Regions from separate parts of the Acidiphilium sp. AL genome, predicted to be linked through region 1. Evidence: riboswitches for the same ligand, from Rfam matches in the RefSeq annotation. Region 1 holds a riboswitch; the other holds the start of a gene.
The links. A riboswitch is a leader RNA that binds a small molecule or an ion and turns the genes downstream of it on or off. The one in region 1 is predicted to bind glycine.
Positions count from the first base shown of each region.

Region 2: linked by a shared signal. The riboswitch ahead of AiwAL_RS19150 (D-amino acid dehydrogenase) and the one ahead of gcvT (glycine cleavage system aminomethyltransferase GcvT) in region 1 are both predicted to bind glycine.

Region 1 covers NZ_JAIMBZ010000079.1:3,130-6,499, reverse strand. The annotation lists gene AiwAL_RS19550 (DMT family transporter) at 1-723, opposite strand, end outside; glycine riboswitch at 1,053-1,144, shown strand; glycine riboswitch at 1,149-1,233, shown strand; gene gcvT (glycine cleavage system aminomethyltransferase GcvT) at 1,285-2,385, shown strand; gene gcvH (glycine cleavage system protein GcvH) at 2,399-2,773, shown strand; gene gcvP (aminomethyl-transferring glycine dehydrogenase) at 2,788-3,370, shown strand, end outside.
Region 2 covers NZ_JAIMBZ010000070.1:162-3,531, reverse strand. The annotation lists gene AiwAL_RS19165 (cytosine permease) at 1-211, shown strand, start outside; gene AiwAL_RS19160 (recombinase family protein) at 307-981, shown strand; gene AiwAL_RS19155 (transposase) at 867-1,445, opposite strand; glycine riboswitch at 1,565-1,664, shown strand; gene AiwAL_RS19150 (D-amino acid dehydrogenase) at 1,800-3,062, shown strand; partial or broken gene AiwAL_RS19145 (ISAs1 family transposase) at 3,142-3,370, opposite strand, start outside.

The DNA of each region.
Region 1 (3,370 bases):
AATGTAGGCAAGCACGGTGCACAGAAGCGCGATCCCAATCAGCGCTCCCCACGTCTCCGCGTCCGGTGCCGGCAGTGTCCAAGGACGATCGGCAAAAACCACCACTGGGATCAGCACGAGGGTGCTGCCGGTAACTTGGCCGGTCGCGACCTTGATCGGCGAGATATCTTTGAATCGCCGACCATAAATGCCGGCAAAGGCGTAAACCAGCGCCGCCCCCAGGCAGGCGACTTCCCCAAGAATGCCCCCCTTGGCCATGCCCGCCAGTGCTCCTGGCCCAACGAGCACAGCGACACCGGCAAAGCCGATCGCGACACCGACAAACTTGCTGCGGGTCAGCTTCTCGTTTGCGGTCAGCATATGCGCGACGACCACGGTGAACATCGGCGTCGTAGCGTTGAGGATGGAGGCAAGCCCGCTCGAAATCCGGGTTTCGCCGAATACGATCAGCGAAAAGGGGATGACGTTGTTGAGCACGCCCATGACGATGAAGTCAGCCCAGAGACGCGGCGAGGCCGGCATGAAGTCACCTCGCAACCCAAGCCACAGGTTCAGAATAACAGCGGCCAAACCCACGCGGCCGAGAACCACGGTGAAGGGCGGCAGTTCGGCGACCAGCACCTTAAAGAAAAAGAACGACCCGCCCCACAGCGCAGCGAGGGCCAGCAGCATAACCCACTCTCTACATCCCATCGCCGGCACTGGTGCGGTCTTAACCGTCATCGAACTCATCCCCTTCAATTCGACAGAAAGGTATCGACGCCACCGCGTCGCGGCACTCCGAATCTTGTGCTCGTATTCGGACGCACGTTTCCCCATGGTCAGTGAAAGATCAGGGCGCAACGATCCGCTCCCTTCAATCGGTTCGAAATCTCCGCTCAGAAACACTGGAAACGGCGGCGCGATTCGCGTCGGGAGCGAAAATCGCGGCTGAGCAGGCGGCCGGCGCAGGTCGATGCGGGGACATCGGCCAAGCCGGCCAACGCACTCAGGCGCGATTTGCGCACCGGCGCTTGCGTTCAACGCCGATGTCGGTCATGACATAGCCATCGAACTCCCGCGCGGGAGAGAGCGGCATGAACGCCGCCGCCGAAGGCGCAACCGGCCCCCGGAAACGCTCAGGCAAAAGGACCGCGTGAGAACACGATCTCTGGAAAGCCGGCGCAGCGCGCCGCACCGAAGGCGTAAGGGCGGGGAAACTCCTGCCCGAATCTCTCAGGTTCCGCGACAGAGGGGGGTCAGCCTGGACGGTTCTGCACCCGTCCGCTGAACGCGGAGAATCCTGTGGCCGATGCCGAAACGCTGACCGTTCCGCTCGATGCGATGCATCGCGGCCTGGGCGCGCGCATGGTCGGCTTCGCCGGCTACGCCATGCCGGTGCAGTATGACGGCATCATCGCCGAACACCTGCATTGCCGCGCCCATGCCGCCTTGTTCGACGTCTCGCATATGGGCCAGGCGATCCTGTCCGGCCCCGGTGCCGCCGCCGCGCTGGAACGCGTCGTCACCGGCGACATCGCCGGGCTGCAACCGGGGCGCCAGCGCTACACCCTGCTGATGAACGCGGATGGCGGCATCGTCGACGATCTGATGGTCGCCAATCTCGACGGGTATTATCTCCTCGTCCTCAACGCCGCGCGCAAGCATGTCGATCTTGCCCATATCCGCGCCCATCTGCCCGATGCCGTCAGCCTCACCCCGCATTTCGGCCGCGCCCTGCTCGCCCTGCAAGGCCCCGAATCCGGCGCGGTTCTCGCCTCACTGGCGCCCGAGGTCGCCGCGCTGCGCTTCATGGACGCGATCGAGACCACGCTCGAAGGCGCGCGCATGACCATCACCCGCTCCGGCTATACCGGCGAGGACGGGTTCGAGATCGGCCTGCCCGCCGAACGCGCCGACGCGCTCGCCACCACCCTGATCACCGATGCGCGGGTGAAACCCGCCGGGCTCGGCGCGCGCGATTCGCTCCGCCTCGAAGCCGGGCTGCCGCTCTACGGCAACGATATCGACGAAACCACCAACCCGATCGAGGCCGGGCTCGGCTTCGCGATCGGCAAGCGCCGCAAAATGGCGTGGAATTTCGCCGGCGGCGCCGCGGTGCGCGCCATACACGACAGCGGCCCCGCCCGCCGCCTAGTCGGCCTGCGCGCCGACGGCCGCGCACCCGTGCGGGCGGGTGCCGAACTGACCGACGCCAAGGGCGCGCCGGCCGGCATCGTCACCTCCGGCACCTTCGCGCCCAGCCTCGATGCGCCGGCGGCGCTCGGCTATGTCCGCGCCGATCTTGCCCGCGACGGCACCATCCTCGCCGCCGCACTGCGCGGCCGCGCCGTGACCATGCGCGTCGCCCCGCTGCCCTTCATTCCGCACCGCTACGCCCGCTGAAAGGACCTCCGCCATGACCGAAATCAGATACACCAAGGACCACGAATGGGTGAGGCTCGACGGCGACATCGCCACTGTGGGCATCACCGATCACGCGCAATCCGCCCTCGGTGACATCGTGTTCGTCGAACTGCCGGAACCCGGCCGCGCCGTTGCCGAAGGCGAAGCCTGCGCCGTGGTCGAGAGCGTGAAAGCCGCGTCCGACGTCTATGCCCCGCTCGCCGGCACCGTCACCGAAAACAACGCGTCCCTCGCCGCCGATCCCGGCGTCGCCAACCAGGATGCCGAAGCCGGCGGCTGGTTCTTCAAGCTGCGCCTCGCCGGCCGCGCCGGATTCGACGCGCTGCTGAGCGCCGCCGACTACCAGACTTTCGTGCAATCGCTCTGACCGGAGCCGCCGCCATGGATACTCTCGCCGCATTCGATGCGATCCTCGCCGAAGATCGGTTCGCCGCGCGCCATATCGGCCCCGATGCCGCCGAGCGGGCAGCGATGCTGCACCAGCTCGGCATCCCCTCGATCGGCGCGCTGATCGCCCGCACCGTCCCCGGCGCGATCCTGGCGGAGCGAAAGCTCGACCTTCCGACACCGCTGACCGAGGGTGAAATCCTCGACGATCTGCGCCACTACGCGGGCGAGAACGCGGTCAAGCGCAGCCTGATCGGCCTCGGCTACCATGGCACCGTCACCCCGCCGGTCATTCTGCGCAACGTGCTGGAAAGCCCCGGCTGGTACACCGCCTACACGCCGTATCAGGCGGAAATCGCCCAAGGCCGGCTCGAAGCCCTGCTGAATTTCCAGACCATGATGGCGGGACTCGCCGGCATGGACATCGCCAACGCCTCGCTGCTCGACGAAGCGACCGCCGCTGCCGAGGGTGTCGCGCTGGCCCGCGCGGTGCATCGCGCGAGTTCGACGACCATCGCCGTCGCACGTGATCTCCACCCGCAGACCCGCGCCGTCATCGCCACCCGCGCGGCACCAC
Region 2 (3,370 bases), on a different contig from region 1:
GCCTGCCCTGGCGGCCTTCGTACTCGCCATCGTGCTGGAGATTCCGTTCATGAGCACGCCGTTCTTCACCGGACCGGTCGCCAAACATCTGGGCGGCGCCGATGTGACCTGGATCGTCGGTCTGCTGGTCGGGTCGGGGGTCTATTATGCGCTGATGCGTGCGAGGACGCGTGTACCTCACGAATCCCCTCGTTTCACTGACCCGGTATAGTGCCGATTCGCAATCCCGATAATCGGCTAATTGCAGCACATCTCGAGAAGAGTTGGGAAGCGGCATAACGTCGCCTCGAGGCGTGCCAGGCGCGGTTGGAGGCGGTGCAGGCTTCTGATCCGGCCGCCCCGTCGCCAGACTTCTCGGATTTGGCCGACGATCCTGATGCCGCATGGAACGCGCCTGGCGCGACCATGCGGGCGCGCCAGCGGCTCCTGCGCGCGCTCATCACCGACATCATCGCTAACGTCGACGAAGCCAAACGTGAGGTCGTCCTGACGATCCATTGGCGCGGCGGACAGCATTCGCAATTGCGAGTGCGGAAGCCAAAAACCGGCGAACATGGCTGCCGAACCTCTGACGAAGCGATCGCGGTGATCAAGAGCATGGCCAGCCGATGGTCGGACGCGGATATCGCTGCGACATTGAACCGAATGGGCATGCCGACGGGCCAAGGAAAGACCTGGACGGCGCACCGCGTCAGTTCGCTCCGGCGGGTGCGTGGGATACATGCCTATCGATCCGCCGAAAAAGATGGCGAATGGCTGACGATGACCGAAGCCGCTGCGACAGTCAGCGTGACCCACCACCGGATCAGACGGCTCATCGCAGATCGCATTATTACCGCTGAGCAAGTCGTGCCTGGTGCTCCCTATCAGATTCGCGCCGCCGATCTCCAGGATGATCGCGTCCTCGCCGCGATCAAGCGAACAGGCGGTCCGTGTCGCACCGGTTTTGAAAACCAACTTCCAATGTTTCCAGACACTTGAAAAGGATAGGCATAATGAACGCCTCGTCGCGGAGCTGTGCCGCAGAACGGCCGATCGTCCCGCACGAAAGTCCACAATCGATCGGTCCGGGTGCGCCCGAGGCCGGGCGCCAGCACCGCAACCGGCGTGCCGTCCCCATGGATTTTCTCTGCGGTGAACACATGGGCACGGATGCCATCGGCGATTGGCGTCAGCAACCACGCTGCCTGGCCGGCATAATCGGCGAGCGTCGAGCGGGGCAGATCAATACATTCGCGCGCATAAATTTCACTCTGCCGATACAGCGGCAAATAATCGAGATATTTCGACATCACGATCATCGCGAGCAGCGAGGGTGTCGCACGGCCACGCGGGATCGGCAGGTTGGGAGCCGGAGCCTGCGCGATCGCATCGCAGCGCTTGCAGGCATATTTCGGCCGGACATGCCGGACCACCTGGAACCGGCCGGGAATGTAGTCATGCACTGCTTGGCAGATTACATCTCGGCCAATTTCGCGTAGTACGAGAGGAGGAGCATCGTTGCCACGGCACGCTAATAATTGCTGTTTGCAACAGGCTTGACCCGCCGCGGCGGCTCTGGCATAGGCGCATTGCGGGAGAGTTCGCGGCGGCTACCGGCCAAAGCGACGCCGAAGGGGCAACCGCCCCGGAAACCCTCAGGCAGAAGCGACCGCGACCGGACTGGAACTCTGAAAAGCGGAGCGGCAGCTCCCGCCGATGGTGTAAGTCTTCGCCCCGTGCCGGGGTGCGACGAAACTCTCAGGCCTATGACAGAGGGGGCATTTGAATACCCGCTGCGGGCGGGTGGGAGAATGCGCATGTCCACCTCTGATTGTCAGGCTATTGCCGTAATCGGCGCCGGTATCATCGGTGTCACGACGGCCTATAACCTGGTCCGGCGCGGCCACCGCGTCGCGCTTTTTGACCGACAGCCCTACGCGGCGATGGAAACCTCCTTTGCCAATGGCGGACAACTTTCAGCCTCGAATGCTGAGGTGTGGAACAGTTGGACGACGGTGTTGAAGGGATTGAAGTGGATGATGTCCCCCGGGGCACCGTTGTTGGTGAACCCGAAGCCTTCCTGGCACAAGCTTTCCTGGATGGCCGAGTTCCTCGCTGCTATCCCCAGATACGAGGAGAACACGGTCACCACTGCTCGTTTGGCGATCGAGGCGCGCGGGCATCTGCGACGGATGGCTGAGGAGGAAGGTATCGACTTCGATCGCGAGGACCGCGGCATCCTCCACTTCTACGAGACGAAACGAGAGTTCGAAGCGGCCGGTAGGGCCACCGAGCTCCTGGCTAGGGGCGGGGTGGAGCGTCGCGCCATCACTCCTTCTGAAATGCGTGCGATCGAACCGGCACTGCGCGGCACCTATTACGGCGGCTTCTACACCCCGTCGGATTTTACCGGCGACATCCACAAATTCGCTACCGGTCTCGCTCTCGCCTGCACGCGCCATGGCGTGACCATGCGCTTGGCGACGGAGGTGGTTTCCGCCACGGCGGGTACCGAAAGCGTCACCATCATCAGCCGTTCTACCGAACCAACGCTAAATGACGCTCCGCAACCGGAGGAGGTCGGGAGCTTCGACAAGGTGGTGGTCTGCGGTGGCGTGCTGTCGCGGCAACTCGGTCGGTCGTTAGGAGACCGCATCAACGTCTACCCGGTGAAGGGCTACTCCATCACCGTCAATTTGACCGAGGGCGCCGACCAGCAGGCCGCGCCCTGGGTAAGCCTGCTCGACGACAAGGCCAAGATTGTGACCAGTCGCCTGGGCCCGACGCGCTTTCGTGTGGCCGGGACGGCCGAATTCAACGGCTACAACCGAGACATCCGAGCCGAGCGTATCGCGCCGCTGATCGCCTGGTGCCGGGCGCATTTCCCGGGCATGAGCACGCGCCAGTGTGTGCCCTGGACCGGTTTGCGCCCGATGATGCCAAACATGATGCCACGCGTCGCACGCGGGCGGAACCCGCGCGTTTTCTACAACACTGGGCACGGTCACCTCGGCTGGACGCTCTCCGCGGCCACGGCCGATGCCGTGGCCGCGCTCGTGACCGCTCGTGCGAATACTTGATAGCAAAGCCGGGTGCTCAGGGCTATCGCATTTGAGCTGAGCCGAATGCGGCAAGGAGCTTGATCAGGAGCGCATCATTTCATCCTGCGTGTTTGAGTTTTCCTTTCATGGATACTTTCGAGTCTTCGAGTTTTGCGAGGTTAAGGGCGAGACGGCGCAGGAGGGCGATGTTTTCTGGCCCGTGATCCTTGCGGTTTCTGGCCTGATCCTCGTTCATGGTGACATCGAGAACCCAGTGCCAGAGCGTTTTCGATGCCCCAATGGGACCGGACGACCGCATTGAAGCGTTCGCTGGAGAGTGCGGTGCT